2 linked regions of the Rhodospirillum rubrum ATCC 11170 genome follow. The protein of the gene in region 2 interacts with the protein of the main gene of each other region in a pairwise test. Links are inferred from orthologs where the notes say so. Each region holds a gene or a part of one and is shown on either strand. Other genes may lie near its edges.

Region 1 (5,487 bases), 1.1 Mb from region 2 along the record:
TATCGGCCGTTTATCATGAGAAAATATCAACGATAGACAAGGCCCGAAGCTCCGCGCTTTCGGTCGAAGGGGGTGTAATGATCTATACGGTGGAATGCGGTTTTGCCGATCCGGACAGCGAGGCGGACTGGAACGACTTTTACAGCCTGGAGAAACTGCCCGCCCTCATTTCGGTAAGCGGTTTCCATACCTCACAGCGTTTCAAGGCGTTGAGCGGTGGCTGCCCCGTTTATCTCGCCCTTCATTCGATTGATGGCCTCGATATTCTGACGGGCGATGAATACCGCCAGAAGGGCGGCGGCAATTTCGCACGCTGGCAGCGGCACATCACCGACTGGCATCGGAACCTCTATGGCGGCCTCGACCGCGCGCCGGCCCTTGGTGAGGGCGACTATCTGGTCTTAAGCGCCACAGGCCCCGAACCTCTGATCCGGCTGGGCCTCACCCCACAAGCGATGCAGGCGGTCGCTATGGAGAAGGTCCCGGAATATCGCTGGCTCGCCAAAGGAGAGCGCGGCAAGACGCCTGACATCGGGCCTCTCCCGGAAGGGGTCCATGTCTATGCGCCGATGACGGCGCAATTAACGCGTGACAATAACGACGCCTTCGAGAAGGCACGGTAGACTCCAATGCCGAATATCACGATCCACATCCCGGCGGACAAGATGCCGCCGGACGAAGCGCTCGCAGACCTCACGGAGCACTGCGCCGAACTCTGCACGGGCATTCTTCGGGCCGCCTTGGGGAATGTGCATATCCTCTATGTCGCTGTTCGGCACGGCCGGGGGCACCCGGTCTTCGCGGAAATCCACTATCGCCTTGAACCCTTTCGCACGCCGCCGGTCATGGAACGGTTCATGAAAGGGCTGGACGACGCCATAAAGGACACTCTCGGCCTGACCGCGCGCATCCGTTGCTTTGGCTATGCGGCGTCGAGCATTCACGCGCGAAACTGAGCCGATACCTGGAGAAAACGATGTCTAGCCTTAGATTTCCCACCCAAAACGTCGGTGATTTAACAATCACCGCAGTCAGCGACGGCTCTCTCCACGCCAGTTTCGATTTCCTCGCCAATATCGCCCCGGCCGACGCCTCCCGTATGCAGGAAAATGCCGGGATAAAGGATCATACCTCGATTCCTATCAACGCCTACCTCGTGCGCGGCGGCGGTCGCACGGTCCTGATCGACGCGGGAGCAGGAGGGGTCAAGCCGGGGGGCGGTCGATTAAAAACCAATCTGCTGCTCGCTGGCATCCAGCCTGCCGCGATTGACACGATCTTGGTGACGCATGCCCATCCCGATCATGTCGGGGGGCTGATGGACGCTTCAGGAGAAGCCGTCTTCCCCAACGCCGAGCTTGTCGTCCGCCATCGGGAAGTCGCGTTCTGGCAGGATGACGGCAATCTGAGCCGCGCGCCCGAGCGCGCCCGTGGCAACTTCCTCGTGGCGCGTCAGGCGTTCAACGGCTACCGCGATAGGCTGCGCCCTTTTGAGGGCGGCGAGGTGCTGCCCGGCATCACCGCGATGCCACTGCCGGGACATACGGCCGGACACACCGGCTATCGACTCGATTGCGGTGACAAGAGCCTACTGGTCTGGGGCGACATCGTTCATTTCCCGCAGATTCAGGTTCCGCGCCCCGAGGTGTCGATCGCGTTCGATCAGGATACGCATCTCGCCGCCGCGACACGAACAAGGCTGCTGGATCTCGCTAGTTCGGAGCGGCTGCTGATCGCCGGTATGCACCTTGGCGAACTCGGCTTCGCACACATCGAGCGAACGGGCGAGAACTATGCCATCGCTTATGAGCAATGAGCGTGGCGCCAAGTCCGCACCCATCACGAGCGGGAGGCGTTCCTTGCCGCTCTCGATCCGATCCCGGCGGGAGGAGCCCCTGCGTAGTCTTACCGTGTCATAAAGACGGCTCGGTGTTTGGTCCCGAAGTGTGATGACGCATCCTCGATCCTGACCCTTAAGGAGGAGGATGCCCTATGAATCACAACAGATTTACCTCGGAAACAGGGAATTCTCTTCTGAGCGAAAGTCGTCCACACGGCCTAAGCGTTCTGCGAACTTGGGCCTCATCAAAGTCGATCCCATGCTTTTCACGGTTCGCGGCGCTCTTGTCGGTGCGCTTCACGTGCCGCTTGATCCCAAGCCCGCGAGGGCCCGCTCTTGACTCCCATCCGCCTTAAGAACAAAAAAGGAACATCATTTCCTTTGTCCGGTGGACCGCCATGCTCCAGGCCACCCCATCCCCCTTGCCCCGAAGCGCCGCGCGGCGATGACCGTCCTGCGGCGGCGGATCGGCAAGATCGGGGTGGGCGGAGTCGAAGGTCCGACGGCGGCGACGCCCGGCGGGCGGGGAGTTTTTCCGCTGACCCCCGTGGGGGTTTACCCGCAGGCGCCATCCTTGCCCAGGTCGACCGCGCCCATGCGGGCCTGGATGGTCGCGGCGCGGCGGCTGACATAGGCCCCCGGACGACCGGCCGACCATTCGCGGGGATTGGGCAGGACCACGGCGAGCAGGGCCGCCTGACGGGGCGACAGGGCGGCGGCCGAAACGCCGAAATGGTGGCGGGCGGCGGCTTCGGCGCCATAGATCCCCGGACCCCATTCAACGATATTGAGATAGACCTCCAGGATGCGCCGCTTGGGCCACAGGGCTTCCAGCAGCACGGTGTCATAGGCCTCCAGCCCCTTGCGCAGCCAGTTGCGGCCGTCCCACAGCATCAGGTTCTTGGCCGTCTGCATCGAAAGGGTGCTGGCGCCCCTTAAGCGGTCGCCGCGCTGATAGTCGCTCCAGGCCTTTTCCAGTTCCTTGGTATCAAAGCCGCCATGCTGGCAGAAGCGGCCATCCTCGCTGGCGATCACCGCCCGGCGTAAAGCCGGGGCGATCGCTTCAAGGGGCACCCAGTCCTTGGCCAACCCCTCGCCTTCGAGCAGGCGCAGCACCATCAGCGGCGTCGCCGGCACCGGCGCCACGCGGAACACCATCAGCAGGCTCAGCGGCCAGCCGAGAAAGACGATGAAAAGGCCAAGCAGGACAAGGCGCCCCCAACGCCAGCGCCCGTCCATCGTCCGCATGCGGGGAAAGCCCATCGCCCCCTACAGCACCTTGCCCTGGCGGAGCGATTCGAAAACGCCGCCGGCGACGGTGCGCAAATCCATCTCGTTGCGCACCAGCCCGCTTTTCAGGGCGTCGCGCTGATACTTGAAATTGTTGTTGAACTTCTGGGGCAGGGAACTCCACACCGGCAGGCGCGAGCTATCGGACAGATAGAAGGCGTATTCGGCCTCTTTGAAGGTCTCGCGACCGAAGCGCAGGATATCCTTGATGATCTCCTGATCGTTCATTTGCAGGAAGGTCGCCGACAACTCGGGGGTGACATAGCGGCTGAAGGGGCCAAGCGCCGGCAACAGATGCTCGGGTGTGTTGACGACATTGCGCAGGCCGGCGGGGTCGTCGAAAATCGCCCAGATGCGGTCGCCAAAAACCGGCGCCACCAGATGGATCAGCTTCTCGGCGTTCGGCCCCATGATCCGCAGCTCATCGATGGCCTTGTGATGGCTGCTCATCAGATCGCGGAAAACCCGGGATTCCTCTTCAAGAAGCCGGGCCTCGTCTTCCTCGCTCAACCGCTGATCGGGCTCGTCCCGGCCGCGTTTGGGCTTGCGCAGCTTCAGCTTGAATTCGGCATAGATCCGCGCGCAATTGCGCAGAACGCTGATATCGCCCTCGGTCAGTCCGGCCAGGAACAAGATCTGGTCGGGCTGATTGAAGCGGGCGATCAGATCGCCCAGAACCTCGGCCTGGGTGCGGCGCAACTGGGCATAGGCCGGGATCAGGGCGAATTGATCAAGCCGGCTGAGGTGGGGCTTCAAGGCCTCGTAAAGCCCATGGCTGGGGCAGCGCGTCAGGAAATCCTGGGGATTGAACACCGGTTCGCGCTTGCGCCCGAACAAGCGCGAGAACAGCCCCTTGGGGGCCTCCTCCTGTTCCTTGCGCCAGCGCGCCTGGGCGCGCTTGGCCTCGGCGACGGCCCAGGCGCCTTGATTGCGGGTGAAGACGACCCGGGCGGTGGCATAAAGATGGGATTGGACGATCTGATCGAAGCTGCGCCCACAGGGCGCGATCGGATCGGCGCGATTGTCCACCACTCCGCCGTCCGGAGCGGCGAACAGATCGGAAAATCCCTCGCGATTGCGCAATTCCCAGGCCATGCCAAGCAGGGTCGGCACCAGTTCCGGGGCGGCGGCCAGCACCTGATCGACGGTCTGCCATTGGCCGAGCCGGGTGGCCAGTTCGGCATGGCCGGCGCGTTCAAGCAGGGCGCGCATCAGCACATAGCCTTCCTGCACCCTGCCCTTCACCTTGACCGGTGCCGGACGCGAGGCGGACGCGGGGGGGGCGGCGGAAGCGGGAGCGGATTTGGTCGAGGCGCGGGCCATGAATAAGGCTCCCTTCAGCTTGCCGGGGAACTGGACAGATCAAGCAGGCGCGGGGCGCGCTCGATAATCTCGTTCAAGATCCGCTCGGCGGCTTTTTGCTGGTGCAGGGTTTCCTCCTCGACCTTTCCGCGATAGCGCTCGCTGGTCAGGATCTTGTGGGCATCATAGAGGGTCTTGATCTCGTGCAGGAAAACCTCGCGCGAGCCAAGGGGCAGATGTTCCTCCTCGGCGATGGAGCGCAGGAATTTAAGCGAGCAGTCCATCAGCGTCGACCAGATCAGCACGGTCAGACTATCGAAGCGGTCCTTGGCCTCGCTCCGCCGCTGGGGGTCGGGCAGCATTTCAACGCGGCGTTCGATGACGATGGAAAAGGCCAAACATTCGGTGGTCAGCATGCGGGTGCGGGCGTAATCGGCGAAGCGCGGCGGATGATCGCCCTGGCGATCGAGAACCGTCGCGCTGCGCGACAGGGCCAGGATGCGATGTTCCAGAATGGTAAGGAATTCCGCAAGTTCGCCCGAACGGCGGTCTTCCTGCCTGGAGGAGGGGGTCATGCCACGAATCCGACGGAGGGAATGGCCAAACCAAAGGAAAAGGGCTGGGCAAACCCCGGCCGCTCCCCCTTCGGAGGCCCTATCTTAAGCATCCCCGGCCCCTCCGCCAAGGGCTGGTGGCGTCATGAGCCGATGCGGGCCTGAAGATCGAAGGATTTGCCCTCGCGCATCACCGTCAGCCTCACCCGGTCGCCGATCTGGGCAAGGCCAATCTGGCGGCGCAGCACCTCGGCGGTTTCCGAAGGCCTGCCGTCGACCGCCAAGATCACATCGCCGGTGCGCAGCCCGACTTTTTCGGCGGTCGATCCCCGCTCGACCGCGGCGATGATAACCCCGGCCGCCCGGGGCAGGCCCAGGCTTTCGGCCACGGCCGGACTGACGGTCTGGATCGACACGCCAAGATGACCGCGCCGAACCGTTCCGTCCTTGAGGATCTGTTCCATCACCGCGCGGGCGATATTGCTGGGAATGGCAAAGCCG
Region 2 (4,851 bases):
CGGCGGGACCACATTGGCCAAGCCGTTGGCGGCGCTGTGGATGTCAAGACCCAGGGCGCGGACAACCGCCAGCACGCCAAGGCTGTTGAGCGCCCAATGGCGACCTTCAACGGCCATGCGATAAGCCAGGGGGTCGTCGCCGATCAGGGCGAAGACCGCCGTGCCATTGGCGTCGACGGCGCAGTCGAGCACCCGGGCGTCGGCGCCGATGTGATTGCCAAAGCTGAGGGTCTTATCGATGCCCCGGGCGGCGGCGGCCCGGCGCAGGCGTTCGAAGAAGCGGTTGTCGCGATTGAGGACGACGGTGCCGCCGGGCTCGACGCCTTCCAGGATCTCGGCCTTGGCATCGGCGATGGCCTCGACCGAATCGAAGAACTCCAGGTGGACGGCGGCGACATTGGTGATGATCGCCACATGGGGGCGGGCGAGGCGGGCCAGCGGCCCCAATTCGCCCGGATGGTTCATCCCCAGTTCGATCACCGCCAGATCGGTGTCGGCGGGCATGCGGGCCAGGGTCAGCGGCAGGCCGAAATGGTTGTTGAGATTGCCCTCGGTCGCATGGACGCGGCCGAAGCGGCCAAGCGCCTGGGTCAGCATCTCCTTGGTGCCGGTCTTGCCCAGGCTGCCGGTCACGCCGACCAGCTTGCCGGCGAAGCGGGCGCGGCTGGCCCGGGCCAGGGCCCACAGACCCTCGAGGGTATCTTCGACCACCAGCAGGCGGTCGGTGGCGATGCCGGCGGGGATGCGCGAGACCAGGGCGGCGCTGGCTCCGGCAGTCAGGGCGGCCTCGACATGGGCATGGCCATCGGTTCGTTCGCCGGCCAGGGCGATGAATAGATCGCCGGCGACGACGGCGCGGCTGTCGATGCAGACGCCGGTCGCCGTCCACGCGCCGCTGGCGGCAATGCCAAGCGCGGCGGCGGCGGTGGCGGCGGTCCACAACACAAGGGGAGTGGCGCGCTCGGCTGGCAGGGGCGAGGTTTTCATGCGTCGGCCTCCCCAACGGCGGCGCGGGCGTGATCGGCATCGACGAAGGGATGAACCACGGTGCCGATGGTCTGGCCGGTTTCATGGCCCTTGCCGGCGATCACCAGCAGGTCGTTTGGTCCAAGCAGGGCGACGCCTGCGCGGATGGCGGCGTCGCGGCCGTCGATCTCGATCGCGTCGGGGCAGCCAACGCGGGCTTCGGCGCGGATGGCGGCCGGATCCTCGCTGCGCGGATTGTCATCGGTCAGGATCGCCACATCGGCGCCCTCGGCCACGGCGCGGCCCATCAGCGGCCGTTTGGCGCGGTCGCGGTCGCCGCCGCAGCCGAAAACGCAGACCAGCTTGCCCCGGCAATGGGGGCGCAGGGCCCGCAAGGCGGTGACCAGACCGTCGGGAGTATGGGCGTAATCGACGTAGACCGGGGCGCCCGAGGCCCGCCGCGCCACCATCTCCAAGCGGCCCGGCACGCCTTCCAGGCTGGCCAGGGTCGCCACGGCGGCGTCGACCGGCGCGCCGGTGGCGATCGCCAGTCCCAGGGCGCAGAGCACGTTCATCGCCTGGAAATCGCCGACCAAGGGCAACAGCACGCTATGGTGCCGGCCAAAAAGCTCGAGGTCCAGGCTCTGGCCATGGGCCTTGGCGCTGACGCCGGCAAGGCGCAGGGTCTTGGCGCTCCGGCCGTAATCAAGCACGCTTTGGCCTCGGTCGCGGCAGAGCGCGGCCAGGGTGGGGAACGCCGGATCGTCGGCATTGAGCACGGCCACACCCTCGCGCCCCAGAACCTCGCCAAACAGCCGGGCCTTGGCCGCCAGATAGGCGTCCATGGTGTGGTGATAGTCGAGATGGTCGCGGGTCAGATTGGTGAAGGCGGCAGCACTCAGGCGCACGCCGTCAAGGCGGTATTGATCCAGGCCATGGGACGAGGCCTCCATCGCCAGGGCGTCGACCCCGGCTTCGGTCATCTCGGCCAGCATTTTGTGCAAAGACACCGGATCGGGGGTGGTCATGCTGCCGGCCCGCCGATAAACGCCGCTTTCGGCGCCGAGCGTCCCCAGGCTGGCCGCCGTCCGCCCCAGGCGGTCCCAGATCTGACGGGTGAAGCTGACGCTCGAGGTCTTGCCGTTGGTACCGGTCACCGCCACCACCGTGGCCGGTTGGGCGCCGGCGAAGGCGGCGGCCATGCGGGCGAAGGCCTGGCGGGGATTGGCCGCGGTGACCAACGCCGCCGGGGCGTCAGGGGGCAGGGCCGTTCCCTCGGGCGCCAGAACGGCGCTCGCCCCGGCCGCGAGGGCGGCGGGGATGAAGGCGCGGCCGTCGGCCTTGACCCCGGGCAGGGCGGCGAACAGCCAGCCCGGCGCCACCGCCCGGGAATCGGCCGTCAGCCCGGCGATCGCCAAACCAGGATGGCCGCCCAGGCCAGGGTGGCCGCCCAGGGCGGCCCGCGCCGGAACGGCGCCGATCAGATCATCGAGATACACCGCGTCCCCCTTCGGGCTCGGCAAAACGCAGGCCCACCTGCTGGACAAGCTGGGGACCGAACTGAACGGCGGGATCGCCGCGCACGGGTTGCACTCCAAGAAGCGGGGCGATTTCGGCAATCATGCGGCCGACCGTCGGCGTGGCGTTCCACCCGGCGGTCCGATAGCCATAGGTGCCCTTGACCGCCTTGGGATCATCAAGCATCGCCATCACCACGTAGCGCGGCTTGGTCATCGGAAAGACGCCGACGAACGAGGTACGGACGGCGCTTTTGGAATAGCCGCCGCTCGCCCCCTCCTTTTCGGCCGAGCCGGTCTTGCCGCCGATGTAATAACCTTTGACGTCGGCGTTCTTGCCCGACCCGGCTTCGACCACCAGACGCATCAGGGCGCGCATGGCCGTGCTGTTTTGCGTGGTGAGAACCTGCTTGCCCGCCGGGGTGGTCTCGGGGCTGCGCAGCAGCAGCGTCGGCGGACGGAGCAGGCCGCCATTGACCAGGGCGGAAACGCCGGTGACCAGATGCAAGGGGGTGACCGACAGCCCGTGACCAAACGAGATGGTCATGGTGCTGACTTCGCGCCACGGATTGGGAACCAGCGGCCGGCCGACCTCGGGGATCTCGAAGGGGATGGCGTCAAGCAGCCCCATCCGCCCCAGGAACTCGCGCTGGCGGTCGGTTCCCACCGCCACCGCCATGCGCGCCGAGCCCAGGTTGGAGGAATACATCAGGATTTCGGGGATGCTGAGCCAGCGTCCCTCGGGATGGAAATCGGTGATGGTGAAGCGCGAAATGCGGATCGGATTGCGGGCGTCGAAGCTTTCCGACAGCTTCAGGCCGGCATCGAGCGCCAGGGCCGTGTTGAACAGCTTGAAAGTCGAGCCCATTTCGAACACGCCGAGCGTCGCCCGGTTGAAGCGGGCGTCCTCGCTGGCCGCGCCGATCTTTTCGGGTTCGTAGTCGGGCAGCGATACCATCGCCACCACCTCGGCGGTCTCGACATCCATCACCAGGGCGGCGCCGCCGATCGCCTGGAAATGGTCGATGCTGTCTTGCAGGGCGCGGTGAATGGCGTGCTGCACCCGGATGTCAAGCGACAGCCGCAGCGGCAGGTCCGAACTCGTCAGCTTGCTTTCGAAGGCCTTTTCCAGACCGGCGATGCCGTTGTTATCGACATCGGTGGCGCCGACGACATGGGCGACCAAGCGGCCGGCCGGATAGACCCGGCGCTCGGAGCGTTCGAAATGCAGCCCCGGGATTCCCAGGTCGTTGACCGATTGCTGTTCCGACGGCGTGAGGTTGCGGCGCAGATAGATGAAGGCGCGGCCGGGAACCATCTTGTTCGTCAGATCGGCCACCGTCAGTTCCGGGAACAGGGTGGGCAGAACGGCGATGGCGCGCAGGCGGTCGCGCTCGGGGATGGCGCGGGTATCGGCGTAAAGATTGACCGTGGGCAGATTGGTCGCCAGCACCAGACCATTGCGATCGACGATGTCGGCGCGGGCCATGCGGGTTTCGATCGGCGTGTCCTCGGCCGAGACCACCGCCACCGGCTCGCCCGGACCGCGCACGACCATCAACTGCACCAGCCGGCCGCCGATCACCGAAAAGGCCAAACCGAACAGGCAGGCCGCGACCATCAGCCGCATGCGGCCGGTTTCAATGCCCTGGTGGACGACGCCTTCCAGATCGGCTCCCCGGCCCCGCTCGGCCGTGCGGTCGAAGCGGATTTCCGCCCCCGGATAGACGAAGCGTTTTTCCCGCCGATTTTTGAGCAGGGCGATCATTGCCCGCCGCCCGCTTTGGCAAGCTTGGTCAGGATCGGTTTGACCGTGGGCACGGGGGTGACGGTGACCCGGCCGCCGCCGGCGGCGCGGGCCTGTCCCGACACCGTCGTCGCGCCGTTGGGAAGCGAGGCCATCGGCACGTTGCCCGGGGCCGGCGGCTCGGTCTTTGGCGCGGGCGCGGGCAGGGGGGCGGGACGGTTGGGCAAGCTGGCCACGGTCACATACTGCTCGGGGCGGATCGGCTGAAGCCCAAGATGATCGGTCGCCAGGCGGTCCAGGCGGGTCGGATCGTTCAGGAAGCTCCACTCGGCGCGCAGCACATGCATGCTCTCGGTGGTCCGGCGGATATCGGCATGGAGGCGGGCCAGTTCCTTTTCCTTGGCATCGACCTCATAGGCGACCATGAACAGCGCGGTGCCGATGCCCATGATCAACGCGGCCCAGATGATGTGGATGGGGCGGATCATCGCTGACCTCCGGGGGAAACCGTCCAGGCGGGAAATTCGGTGCGTTCGACGGCGCGCAGCCGGGCCGAGCGGGACCGCGGGTTGACCCGGGTCTCGGCGTCGAGCGGCTTGACGGCGCGGCGCGAGACGGCCT

Evidence for each region. Proteins that work in one complex are often made in the same cells at the same time.
Region 1: the proteins of RRU_RS04990 (region 2) and mtgA interact in binary tests that used the Escherichia coli proteins (3 or more experiments, as listed by UniProt). The link is inferred for Rhodospirillum rubrum ATCC 11170 from one-to-one orthologs.

What each region holds. Positions count from the first base shown.
Region 1 is NC_007643.1:29,242-34,728, reverse strand. The notes cover bases 1,250-4,034. They hold mtgA (monofunctional biosynthetic peptidoglycan transglycosylase), read right to left. Parts: upstream 3,104-4,034; coding sequence 2,396-3,103; downstream 1,250-2,395. Other genes in these bases: RRU_RS00135 (hypothetical protein), read right to left, coding at 3,110-4,034; RRU_RS00145 (MBL fold metallo-hydrolase), read left to right, coding at 1,250-1,816. Outside these bases: RRU_RS00155 (hypothetical protein), read left to right, coding at 78-623; RRU_RS00150 (hypothetical protein), read left to right, coding at 630-956; more of RRU_RS00145, read left to right, coding at 977-1,249; more of RRU_RS00135, read right to left, coding at 4,035-4,453; RRU_RS00130 (hypothetical protein), read right to left, coding at 4,468-5,007; RRU_RS00125 (trypsin-like peptidase domain-containing protein), read right to left, coding at 5,130-5,487. UniProt on the Escherichia coli protein: Peptidoglycan polymerase that catalyzes glycan chain elongation from lipid-linked precursors. May play a role in peptidoglycan assembly during cell division in collaboration with other cell division proteins.
Region 2 is NC_007643.1:1,138,965-1,143,815, forward strand. Bases 1,852-4,851 are described here. They hold RRU_RS04990 (peptidoglycan D,D-transpeptidase FtsI family protein), read right to left. Parts: upstream 4,252-4,851; coding sequence 2,452-4,251; downstream 1,852-2,451. Other genes in these bases: RRU_RS04985 (UDP-N-acetylmuramoyl-L-alanyl-D-glutamate--2,6-diaminopimelate ligase), read right to left, coding at 1,852-2,465; ftsL (cell division protein FtsL), read right to left, coding at 4,248-4,718; rsmH (16S rRNA (cytosine(1402)-N(4))-methyltransferase RsmH), read right to left, coding at 4,715-4,851. Outside these bases: RRU_RS04980 (UDP-N-acetylmuramoyl-tripeptide--D-alanyl-D-alanine ligase), read right to left, coding at 1-987; more of RRU_RS04985, read right to left, coding at 984-1,851. UniProt on the Escherichia coli protein: Essential cell division protein that catalyzes cross-linking of the peptidoglycan cell wall at the division septum. Required for localization of FtsN.